Regions from separate parts of the Pseudoalteromonas sp. A25 genome, predicted to be linked through region 2. Evidence: riboswitches for the same ligand, from Rfam matches in the RefSeq annotation. Region 2 holds a riboswitch; the other holds the start of a gene.
The links. Region 2 has a riboswitch for lysine ahead of lysC (lysine-sensitive aspartokinase 3). Riboswitches for the same ligand answer to the same signal wherever they lie in the genome.

Region 1 (6,258 bases), 1.8 Mb from region 2:
TCTTGGGCAAAACCCTTTGAACTGAAAGCGATAGCGCTCATAACAAGACTGTATAGTATTGAATGCAGTTTCATAATTGCTTGTTTTATTTGGTGGTTGTCGCAATAGTATACACTTTTTAAATGAAATTGCGGTTAACCAAATAGTGCCGTGAGTAAAGGTGGTAGTAGAAATTAGCAAGAAAAAGGCTGGCGGCGAATGCCGCCATACCTTAGTAAGCTTGCCAAAGCCTGCTTACTCTCACGCAATAAAAGGGTGCCAACTAGAGTTCAAAGTAGTTGGTAAAAAACTTATAGAGCTCGGTGCCTTGATTCACCGATGCTGAGGCAAAATGCAAAATAGCGATGGCATCTGTATCTAGAGTAATGACTTGCAGTGGTTGCTCGCTTAAATAGCGCTCCATACGCAAAATATGTGCGATGGTATCACCCGCTTTAATATGCGCACCTAAAGGCGCCACATACTCTACCATGCCGCCCATTGGCGCATAAAAGGCTAAGTAATCTGTCAACATACAGCCATAGCGGGCCATTGCTTTTGGCTGGTAGGGTGAATTAAGCAATGCCTCTTTGTGGGTTAAGTAACTAAGTATACTGTTGGCGTCGTTTTTGGCCTCAGCTAAGTCGATTTTTTCTTGTGAGCCTAGTTCCACAGTGAACGCCTCCACCAATACGGGGATATCGCGGCCATGCTGCTTAAACGCTTCACTGAGTGACCACCATGGACAAAAGCAGGCTTCGTCCATTGCGCCGTCAAATTCGTTAGGGATCAATAAGACATGCTCAATATCAAAATAACTTGCGCTTGGTTTAGCATATTCAGGACAGTATAAGTGTTTTGCTGAAATTGGTCCGGTGTGTAAGTCGAGCACAATATCTGCCTCGTGTGCCAAGCGCTGCAAATTAAGTGCAATACGTTTGCCGGTATTGATACTGTGGGCTGGGCCATCTAATACAGCTTGAGTGCTTTGCACGAGTAAGTGCTTAAATGCTTGTTTGATTTCTGCAAGCGAGCTATTTAAGTGCGTTGTAACAAATTCATCAACCAGCTTGGTGTGGTTGTGGTACATGCGGTTCCAGTTGGTGCCCGTTATGGGGTCAAATCGACCGAGGGTAAACTCCCCTGATTTTTGGTTACAGCCAATTGGGTTGGCATACGGTACTAAGGTGATATCGCTGGCCAGTGTTTGTTGCTTTAGCTGCTCAAGCAATTGGTAAATAACCGCGTTACCTTGCACCTCAGCACCATGCATATTGGCCTGAATATACACTTTTGGACCACTGCCGTTTCCTGTTAGTCGATAAACAGGAATGGTCAGCGGTAAGCCATTGGCGATTTCGCCCACTAGGATATTTTCTTGGCTGATTTGGTTCATGTTCTGATTACCTCAAGTACTCACTGGCCGCTTGTGATGCGCGAACGCACGTTATTTGGCCTTGCTCTATCACATATTCAGCTGGCAATTCGTGACACAAAAAGTACGGCATACTTTCGGTAAAGCCGTAGGCACCACATTGGCTGAACACTAGCCAGTCATCTTCATTGATATCACAGGGTAAAGTGTGGCGGCCAAGATGATCGAGTGCAGTACACAATGGCCCATGGATCAGATAGCTTCTCGCATGGGCGTTTGATTCACGCAATAAGGTGCATGGAAAAGCTTGATTGGTCACTGCGGGGCGCAGAATATGGTTAATGCCGCCTGCAACGATCAATTGGTGTTCATTGTAGTTTTGTTTTTGTTCTACAACTGAATTTACATAATGACCGCATTCGCCTACGGCATAGCGGCCAAGCTCCATCCATAACTCTTCAACACCCGATGAGGCTTTGATGGTGGCTAGGGCATCAACTAATTGCGGCCACGCAAGAGCAGGTTCATCTTTAGTATAAGGAATGCCTAAACCGCCGCCCAAATCTAAAATGCGTAACTTAAAGCCAAGGTCGTCAGCCAGCTGAGTTAGAGGTGGCACCATTTGTGACCACAGGCTTGCTAGTTTATCGGTGCTGAGCATATTACCCCATTGGAAAATATGTAGGCCAACAAACTCAAGTGAGCTGAATGAGGTAATATCCAAAGATTGCCATTGCTCTGTACCGAGCCCAAATGGCGTTAAGCTATCACCACCTAATGGGTTTTTTTCGCCTTCTGGCCAGCGTAATTGCACGCGCAGTAAAACACGTAACTGAATATTATGGTCGCTGGCAGCTTGGTTGAGCCAAGCCACTTGATTGTGACTTTCTGCCACAAAGGTGCGAACCCCTTGTGACAAAAAGTGTTGGATCTGCCTTTTAGATTTGGCAGGTCCAGTGTTGAGCACGCGTGAGGGGCAAACACCTTGAGCTAAAACTTGGTTTAACTCGCCAGAACTTGCTACGTCAAAATCAAACCCTGCTTTATCCAACGTTTGCACTATTTTTGACAATGGGTTGGCCTTTACGGCGTACCATAACTTCACTACCGATTGCTCTGTAAGTGGTTTTAGGTGTGCCAATAGCGCATCTAAGTCGTAAATAAAAAACGGTGTTTGCTCGGTTTGGGTGATATTTTCAATCACCTGACGATGGGCGGTGCTCAAAAAGGGCATTAGCGTAATACCTCTTCCAGCTCTAGTGAGGCATCACTTTTCTCATCGCGGTATTTGACGATAAGTGCACATGACATGCTTAAGCCTTGCTCGCGGCCCCATGCACTTGATGATGGGCGAGAGCCTGGGATCACAATGGCGTTTTCTGGAATTGGCTCGCCTTTGTCCAGCACTCGTTCATTCACGCAGTCGTATACTGGAATAGTTGCCGACAAACGTACACCCGGCGCCAGTACCGCGCCTTTTTTAACGACTACGCCCTCAACAATCACACAACCCGCGCCAATAAAAGCATCGTCTTCAATCACTACTGGGCTTGCACCGATTGGCTCTAATACTCCACCTAGTTGTACAGCGGCGCTTAAATGCACATTTTTACCTACTTGTGCACATGAGCCGACTAACGCGTGGCTATCCACCATCGTGCCCTCATCAATGAACGCACCGATGTTTACGTACGCTGGTGGCATGATAATGGTGCCCGCAGCAACATGAGCGCCACGACGTACACTGGTGCCACCTGGTACCATACGCACACCTGCATCGGCAGCAAAGCCTTGCGGTGCTAAATTGTGCTTATCAACAAAGCCACCCGGAAACTCGGTATTAGTGCCGTTTTTGAATGCCTCTAAAATACCTTGCTTTACTTCTACGTTGGCGTGCCAATTGCCATTTTCGTCTTGCGTTGCAGCACGCACACTGCCGTTTTCTAAATTATTTAATAGTTCTAACCAGCTCATAATGATTGCCTTAGTTCCAAGATAAAATTGATTCGTTTGCGTTGTTCAGTGCTTGGCTGCAAGGCAGCTCAAGGTGTGTCAAAGGAGGGCGTAGGTTTGGCGTGGCCAATTTACCTTGCGCATGCATCAGCACTTTAACGGGAATTGGGTTTGCCACAGCAAATAGGCTGTTAACCGCGTCCGTCCAGGTTGCGAATAAGTTTGGGAAAGTGCCTGCTAATGAGCGTCGCACAAATTCGGCAGTTTGTTCTGGCCAAGCATTGGCAGCCACTGATACTAAACCCGCAGCACCCGCTTGGGCAAAGTAGGGCATAAGCGCATCGTCGCCACTAAAAATGGCTACATTGGGCGCAGCTTGGCGAAACGCTTCAAAGGTGGCAATGTCACCACTGGCTTCTTTTACAGCCCAAAGGTTGTGGTGATGTTTTAGGTTGTTTAGGACTTGTGGACTGATTGCGACTGCACTGCGCCCCGGTACGTTGTAAATCATACATGGGCGTTCTGTTGCACCAAGCAAGGCATCAAACCACTGAGTTTGCCCAACGATGCCTGGTTTTGCGTAAAGTGGGGAGCCAAGTAAGTAGGCATCAATCGGTAAAGTATCGCAAAATGCGAGCCACTCAAGTTGCTCTGCTAGGTTAAAGCCGCCCACAGCGACCATAATGGGTACTGACGGAGATAAAGCGCAAACATGTTCAACAATCGTACGTTGCTCACCTTGGCTAAGCGCAAGCCCTTCCCCCGTGCTGCCTAAAATTAATAGACCATTGTTGGCACTTTGCTGCTCTGCGACCAGTGTGCTTAAAGTGTCATAGTCAACTTGACCTTGCGCGTCAAAAGGCGTTACTAAAGCCGTCCATAACGGATAGTTGGATAAATCGAATTGTGATTTCATCTCTACCGAACTTATATCGTGTCCGGAGTTTTGGAGGGAGTCCAAACTTCGAACAGTTAAAATTCGAAGAGCAATGGACTTAAAAATGACAAGGCAAATGGCCTTATTATTCTAAGACCAGAAGCTCTCCACCAAACTGAGTTATTTTGTGTTTAACACAAAATAATTGGTGACAGTCGCTGGGATTCAGCCCAGTCGCCCGAAGTTAACGCAACGCAAATACGCTAAACTTCTCGGCGTTAATTCCCCTCATTGTGTATCATTAGGGTTTGCTCCCCTCCACACAATTACCTGAATAACGCACCTCTTCCAGCCCTAGGCCAAGCGACTCTGTCTCTTGGCCTTAAAATAGGGTGAGCGCGCATTGAAACATTTTAGCCGTCTGGGTGTCAAGTGGCTAAATCCCATTCGATATAAATTAGACTACACTTTGAGAGCGTGTATAGGGTAAGCCCATTTATGTTAAAACTTATTAAATCTATTCGATTCCGGTACATTTTTGCACTGCTGGCTATGGCACTATTGGTTTCTATAGCTGCCGGGTTAATGCAGGCACTATTATATAAAAAACAAATAGATGCCGAAGTTATAAATGTAGCGGGTATGCAACGGATGCTATCGCAAAAAGTGCTGCTTCATGCCTATCGGCTAGAGACGCTTGAGGGCCAACCCGACTCATCCAGTGAAGTTTACAATCAGTTACAAGCAGCTATTGATCTGTTCTCGCAAAATCATGACTTTTTAACTGATTTGTTAGTTAAGCAGCAGTTTTCTTCTAAAAGTTTAAGTGCTTGGTATTTTTCTGAGCCGACGATGCTTAACCAGCGCAGTAAGCTGTTTGTTGAGCGTATCCGAGAAATTCAACTTAAAGACCCCGCAGAGCTGCATGATTTGTATTTGGTATCACAAACACTTTTAGCTGACCTTGATCATGCCGTTACGTTATTTGAAGCGCGCTCAAATCTGGGGATTGAGCGTTTGCGGTATATTGAGATCGCTATTTGGGCTCTCGCCATGTTATTGCTACTACTGGAGGCGAAGTTCATCTTTCGCCCGATGGAGCAGCAAGTTCTGGATGGACTCAATGAACTAAAGCAACAGAAAGCCAAAACGGAACAAGCACTGGGTATGAAGTCTCGTTTTTTGGCTCGCGCCAGTCATGAGTTGCGTACGCCACTGCAATCCATTTTAGGGTATCTTGATCTGTATAAAAAAGAGCGGCAAACCTATCAGTTAGAGCAGGCCGTTACATCGGTTAACCAACTACATATTTTAATTAATGAAATGCAAGATTTTAGCCGTTGGTCTAACGAGAAAATTAAAATTCAAAATAGCTATGCCAGTTTGGGTGATACGCTTGAAACAGTTGTTGCACCTTATCGGTTTGCGGCGCATCAAAAAGGTCTGTCTCTCACCGTAAAATTGTCGCAAAAAGATGATATACATTTGTTGTGTGACCACCATCACTTAGCGTGGGTATGCTCCCAGCTAATTGATAATGCAATTAAATTTAATGATAAAGGTGAAATTGAACTAATCGTCGAATTGCATCTCAGCCCTTTGCCCGCGCATTTGTTTGTGCAAGTAAGAGATCATGGGCCTGGGTTTGGAAAAGAGCTACTTACATCATTGGAAGTCTACGAAGAGGGTAATAATCACTTTCAAGGTATGCAGTTGGGCCTTGTTCGGTGCCAATGGCTGGTTAATGCGCTATCTGGTGAGATTACATTTAATAACTTGGCTCAAGGTGGTGCCTGCGTGAGTTTTCGTATTCCCGTTTCTACTAAAGCGCCAAGCGTCGCAGAGAAACAGCTTAGTGCTGATGGAAAAACTGCGTTATTAGTTGAAGATAATAAAGTGAATGCGCTTGTACTGTCTAGACAGTTAGACACTCTGGGCTTTAACGTACTGCATGTTCATCATGGCAAAGAAGCGGTGGATGTTTTGACATCACAGTCTTTTGATATCATTTTTATGGATCTGAACATGCCCCATATGGACGGTTATCAAGCAATAGCGCATATACGCACACAGC
Region 2 (6,258 bases):
AGTAAAAAGAGCTTGGTAAGCGTCGATATTTTGATCTAACTGCTGCCAAAGCGTGGTGTCTTGTTCACTAATGTGGTAACCGCTCACCAATTTTTTATTGATGGCTTGCAACTCACTGAGTTCGGATAAATTAATCTGCGTCATTGTGTGTTTCTTGTAATTTACTTGCGTTGAACGGGTAAAGTGCAAAAGTGTGATCAGCAATGCTCACTTTCGCCCGCTCGGTGTCTTGATGTAATTCAAATTGCTCGTCGCTGATAAGCTTTTGATATAAAAACAGCATTTCATCGGCGTCAAGGCTTGGGTATTGTTCGCTTAAAAAGCCCAATAAAGCATGGCTCTTATTTGCATTTTTGGTGAAGCGCTGAGCAAACGAAGCGCGCACATCGTTGTAATCAGGTATGTTTGGACTTTGATAAGCTGGTACATCGGTCTGATCAGGCAATTGGTAATCTTCATGCTCAAACTGCGATAAGCCAGCCATATAAGCCACCATATGTCGCTGTTGACCAAGTGAAAATCGCTGAATATCTGATACATACTCAGGCTGCACGGGCGCTAACATTCTGTCGACACCATTTTTTCTAACCAGTCCGAGTACTTTTGCTGCTTGACGGGTTATGAGCGTGTTGCGACGTAGCTCTTCTCGTAGTGGCATTAGCATGTCTGCACTTTTGCGCAAACTTTCACGACCCACAAGGTGCATCTCTAGTATCCTTGTACGCAATTGCTCTAGCATTCGCTTGTCTTGTGTACCGCGGCCAAACATTTCGATGCTGTCTATCTGGTTACTTATCTGAAGCTCAATAACTGAAAAACAGGCGTGAAACTCACCACGAATATCTACCATTTCTAACATTGGCTCGATGTATTCGTCAAAGGCTTCAATGACGGCGGCGTAGCGTTTTTGTAGAGAGATATTGCTGTTATCGGATTTAGCTTGTTCAACAAGATTGAATATTGCACTTTCGTTATGCTGAAACAATTTAACAATTTTTCGAACTCGTTCGTCCATGATGCGGTTAAAGCGTCTAAGTTCGCTAAAATCGCCCTCATCGCCAGCTTGCTGTAACCGCAAACCAAGCCGTTCTAGATCTTTTACAAGTACGGTAATTTCTTCGGCTAAGCCGAGATCTTCTTCCTGTAACAAGAAACTGGCAAAATCAGCAATCGCTCGGTTGATTTCCAATTGAGATGATTTAGCTAATGGTATAATAATCTCTTGATTTAGTAGACGGTTTGTCTCTTTAAAAATCCGTTCGCTGGTCCATTGCGGGTTTTTATGTTTTATAACGTTTTGAACGTCTTTTAGGCTGAAATCGGTCATTTTAAACCGTTTAAAAAGCAGCTCTAACACACCCCAATGTTCGTTGAGTGTGTTTAATACTTTTTTTGCTGGGATCATAACTTTCCAGTTTGTATCAATTTTATGACAAGCAGGGTAAATTAATTACTTGTAGCCGTAGCGAATACAAGCAGCAAATGCTATTCTTCGCGCCGATTTACACGTTACCTTCAAATTTTATTAATTTTACTTACAGGTTGTTTACGCAATATGGTTACGCCCATTATCCTTACCCTAATAGCGATTGCGTTCTTGCTTATCGTTATAGAGGATATCATCCATGTAAACAAGGCCAAAACTACCCTTTTTTTTGGTACTTTATGTTGGATTATCGCTTTTATATCTCCAATTCATGGGCAAAGCCCAGAAACTGTACAACATCAACTAGATCATAACATTCTTGAAATTGCGACTCTATGGTTATTCTTGATGGCGGCTATGACGTTTGTCGCATATTTGAATTCCAAAGGCTTTATTCAAAATATCGTTCACCGCGTTATGCCAGCGCAAATAAGTGAACGTAAGCTAATGTTTCTAGTAGGTATATCAGCTTTTGTGTTTTCTTCTATCTCGGATAATATCACAGCAACCTTGATTTCTCTTGCTGTTGTAATGTCGCTAAAGCTCGACCCCAAAAAGCTAATTAAGTATGCAACCTTGATAATATTTAGTGTTAACAGTGGTGGGGTATCACTCATCACTGGTGATGTTACAACTTTGATGATTTTTCTAGCAGATAAGGTCACCATTCCAGATCTCTTACTGTTGATAGCACCCGCTTTGGTGAGTGTAATTGCGCTCGCTGCAATGTTATCAATTGGCATGAATAAAACACTAGAATTTAATAAAAATGAACCTAGAAGAATTGAGAAAACAGATATCACCATAGCGGTTATCTTTATGTCGACCATTTTTGCAACGCTGTTTTTGAGCGTTCAGTATAAAGTTCCACCATTGTTGACTTTCTTATTTGGGTTGTCGTTTATGTTTTTAGTTGCACAATTTTTAATGCGCAAAAAAGACGTAAACAAAAAAATCATCGACTATATAAGAGAAATCGAATACGACACGTTACTGTTTTTTGTTGGTGTACTTTTACTCGTTGGTGCACTCAAGGAGGTTGGTGTACTGAACATGTTTACAGAGTTATATGTTTACATGAGCCCAGAGTATGCAAATTATCTGATGGGACTGCTATCTGCTGCCGTTGATAATGTACCATTAACCGCTGCGTTGCTAAAAGCAGATATCACAATGACAGCGCAGCAGTGGTTGATGTTTACTTATGCAACCGGTGTAGGTGGCTCGATGCTTGTGATAGGGTCGGCTGCGGGTATTATCGCAATGAGTAAAGTCAAAGCTTTAACGTTTATGAGCTATTTAAGAATGTCGCTGTATTTGCTAATTGCTTATACAATTGGATACGCTGGTGCCTATTTGTCAGGTCAGTATATTTAATGCGTTGCTTGTCTAGATATTCAAGTAATTAAGCGTTTCGATAATTAAAACTTGACTCCTAGACGGCTAAAAGATATTTTCTATCGGCCCACTGAGACACAGTGGGCTTTTATTTTGCTTCGATTCAGCTTAATCAAGGCAAAATAAGCAGAAGAGGTGCGATGCTTAGGTATTTAATGGTAGGTGACGAAAGCCGAAGACCATTAAAGAGGGAAGTATTCGCCGAGGAAAGTTATTGTACGTCGCGATAACTTTTCGGTTTACGAGGCTGAATCCTCGGAACTGTCACCGTTATTGGTGGAGAGCTTCTGGCAGAGGTCTATTCAAACATCTTCAGTACCTTAATTGCCAAGTTCTCCTGTTTTTTATGGTTGCTAGTTGAGCAATCAAAAGGAGAGATCATGAACTCGCAGTACACAGTCGCAAAGTTTGGCGGAACCAGTGTCGCAGATTATCCAGCCATGCATCGCTGTGCGCAAATTATTAACGATAACACGCAAGTTAGGGTGGTTGTCGTCAGTGCAAGTGCAGGTGTTACCAATCATTTAGTTACCTTAACGCAACAAAAAGCAGACGAATCACAGCGTAAGCAATTGGTGCAGTCTGTTATTGACATACAAGATGCAATTCTTGCTCAATTAGAGTTAGACGAAGACTTAGCGTGTGGCTTTGATTTAACAATATCCGAGTTTAAAGCATTGGCAGCATTGCCCGCATTAAGTGCGCAACAATGCGACGAGATGCTCAGTTTTGGGGAGCGTTTGTCATCCTTCTTGTTTACTCAGGTACTTCGTAATTTGGGGATACAAGCAGAGCGTTTTGATGTGCGCAAGGTATTAAAAACCGACAACAAGTTTGGTAAAGCAACACCTGATATTTCCGCTACAGAAACGGCATCTAAACAGCATTTGGTACCGTTACTTAGCGACAAAGTGTTAGTTACACAAGGCTTTATTGGCAGTGATGCCTATGGACAGACAACAACCTTAGGAAGAGGCGGCTCTGATTACAGTGCAGCCTTGCTCGCAGAAGCTATTGGCGCTCAAAGTATTCATATTTGGACCGATGTGGTTGGCATATTTAGTACAGATCCAAGGTTATGTATCAAAGCATCACCTATCGCACGTTTGAGTTTTGACGAGGCTGCCGAAATGGCAACATTTGGTGCAAAAGTGTTGCACCCCGCAACAATCTTACCAGCAAGTCGCAGTGGTATTTCAGTGTTCGTTGGTTCGAGTAGGGATCCTCAAGCGGGCGGTACATGGATTGAACGTGAAAAATCTACAGCGCCAGGTATTAGAGCTGTGACACAGCGTAAAAGCCAGATTTTACTTACACTTAAAAGTCCGGAAATGTTATTGGCAAGTGGATTTTTGGCAAGAATATTTACGATACTCAGTGCTTACAATATTTCTGTTGATTTGGTCACAACATCCGAGATCAGTGTAGCAATTACCCTAGACAATGCTCAAAACGCATCTCGACCTGAATTAGACCAAGCGTGTCTAGATGAACTCAGTGAGTTTTGTCATGTGACAGTTGAGAATAACTTAACACTCGTTGCATTGATTGGTTCTGAGATACAGTTGAAGCAACACGAAATGAACTTGATGAAGGTATTGAGTGAGTTTGATATTCGCTTAATTTGCCATGGCGCAAGTAAACATAATCTGTGTTTTTTAGTTGAGCAGTCACACTCAGATCATGTTGTGCAATCAATTCACGAGCAGCTACTAGAGTCAGCCTAATACTCTAATTTAAGTGGCACTGATATATAAGTGCCACTTAAAGCTGCAACTCGTCATCAGTAATCGAGCATTTCCATTTTACGCATAATTGTAGCCTTGTCCGATGGACCTATTTTATTCGCAATTTTTAACAACTTAAGTATAATCGGCCGTCTAAAATAATAACTACATTAAACTGATATGGCTCAATTGCGAGATGGTTTTCAAAGCCGACTAGGCTTCGTTCTTGCTGCAGCAGGCGCTGCGGTTGGTCTTGGTAATATTTGGGGGTTTCCTACACAAGCAGCGAACCACGGTGGTGGGGCATTTTTGCTTGTTTACTTTATTGTTATATTTTTGTTAGCACTGCCAGCGCTTTATACAGAGTTATATTTGGGGCATCAAGCTCAGTCTAACCCTGTCAATGCGTTACGCCAAGCATGGAAAGAGCGCTCGCCCAGAGTAGGCGCGGGCGCAGGTTATTTAGGATTGGCTGGAGCAGTCATTATGCTTAGCTTTTACTCTATTGTTGCAGGTTGGATGTTGTCATTTTCAATAGAGCCTTTGGCACGCTTTTTTGGCTTTGATCAAGCGAGTGTATTTTTACAAAGCGACTCTACACTTAGAAACTTCATTTTTACTCCGCTCATGTTGCTATTAACTGCAAGCATTATATTAAAAGGTGTAAAGTCGGGGATTGAAACGTGGTCAAGACGCCTGATGCCAATGTTGTTGGTGTTGTTGATTGCGCTTATCGGATACATTGCGACGTTGGATGGTGCAGCGGAGGGCTTTAGTGCTTATTTAGTACCAGATTTTTCTAAAGTTACCGACTCAGACTTAATCATTGCCGCAATGGGACAAGCGTTTTTTTCATTGTCCTTAGGTGTTGGCTGTATGATGATCTATGGCTCTTATCTTAAACCCAATGAAAACCTACCTAAATTAACGTTTAGTGTTGCCGCCCTTGATACCGGTGTTGCGTTTTTGGCCGGCTTGTTAATCATTCCAGCGGTATTCGTTGCCCAACATAATGGTGTAGAAGTTTTCCAAGATGGCAAGCTTATTGGTGAAGGGCGGTTAATTTTTGCAGTTTTGCCACAGTTGTTTGAAAGTATGGGGCCAATCGGCTTATGGGTTGGCTTGACGTTTTTTGTATTAATGTCAATTGCTTCAGTTACCTCTACAATTTCATCAACTGAGATCCCGGTATCTTTTTTAGTCGAAAACCATGATATGGAGCGAAAGGGAGCTACGTGGTTGGTTACTGCGGTGATATTCGTTGTGTCCAGTGCGATTATCGTAAACTTTGAATGGTTGTTTGGGCTTGTTATCACACTTTTAACGCAATATCAGCTGCCTCTAATGGGCTTATTTTACTTTGTTACGGTCGGTTGGATATGGAAGCGTGGCAACCAGTTAAGCCTTGAATGTAAGGGGGCTCACTATTGGTTTGCCCAGTATGTGCGTTTTGTTTGTCCGGTATTGATGACACTCGTATTTGTGAATGTTGCACTTAACAGTCATTAAATATCGATAAGCCCTTAGTATGCAATACTAAGGGCTTTGCTCTTTACCAGCGATTTATGTAATTCAGTTTTATGGTCTTTTCGTCAAAGGTCGTTTTGCGTTCGTGCCATCCCTCATCTAAGTCATATCCCTTGTTGATACTTAATTGATATAACTCATCTGGTGCGCTTTGGTATCGCAACCGACTAAAAACGGATA

Region 1: it holds a riboswitch for lysine, as region 2 does, so the genes downstream of both, dapA (4-hydroxy-tetrahydrodipicolinate synthase) here and lysC (lysine-sensitive aspartokinase 3) in region 2, are expected to answer to the same signal.

What each region holds. Positions count from the first base shown of each region.
Region 1 is NZ_AP021846.1:3,689,765-3,696,022, reverse strand. Features, by position in the region: gene GDK41_RS15890 (phospholipase A) at 1-41, opposite strand, end outside; gene GDK41_RS15885 (succinylglutamate desuccinylase/aspartoacylase family protein) at 263-1,375, opposite strand; gene GDK41_RS15880 (PLP-dependent decarboxylase) at 1,383-2,588, opposite strand; gene GDK41_RS15875 (2,3,4,5-tetrahydropyridine-2,6-dicarboxylate N-succinyltransferase) at 2,588-3,328, opposite strand; gene dapA (4-hydroxy-tetrahydrodipicolinate synthase) at 3,339-4,223, opposite strand; lysine riboswitch at 4,337-4,540, opposite strand; gene GDK41_RS15865 (response regulator) at 4,770-6,258, shown strand, end outside.
Region 2 is NZ_AP021846.1:1,905,377-1,911,634, forward strand. Features, by position in the region: gene GDK41_RS08060 (condensin complex protein MksE) at 1-144, opposite strand, end outside; gene GDK41_RS08065 (hypothetical protein) at 131-1,405, opposite strand; gene nhaD (sodium:proton antiporter NhaD) at 1,556-2,803, shown strand; lysine riboswitch at 2,947-3,119, shown strand; gene lysC (lysine-sensitive aspartokinase 3) at 3,205-4,551, shown strand; gene GDK41_RS08080 (sodium-dependent transporter) at 4,732-6,060, shown strand; gene GDK41_RS08085 (carbohydrate binding family 9 domain-containing protein) at 6,104-6,258, opposite strand, start outside.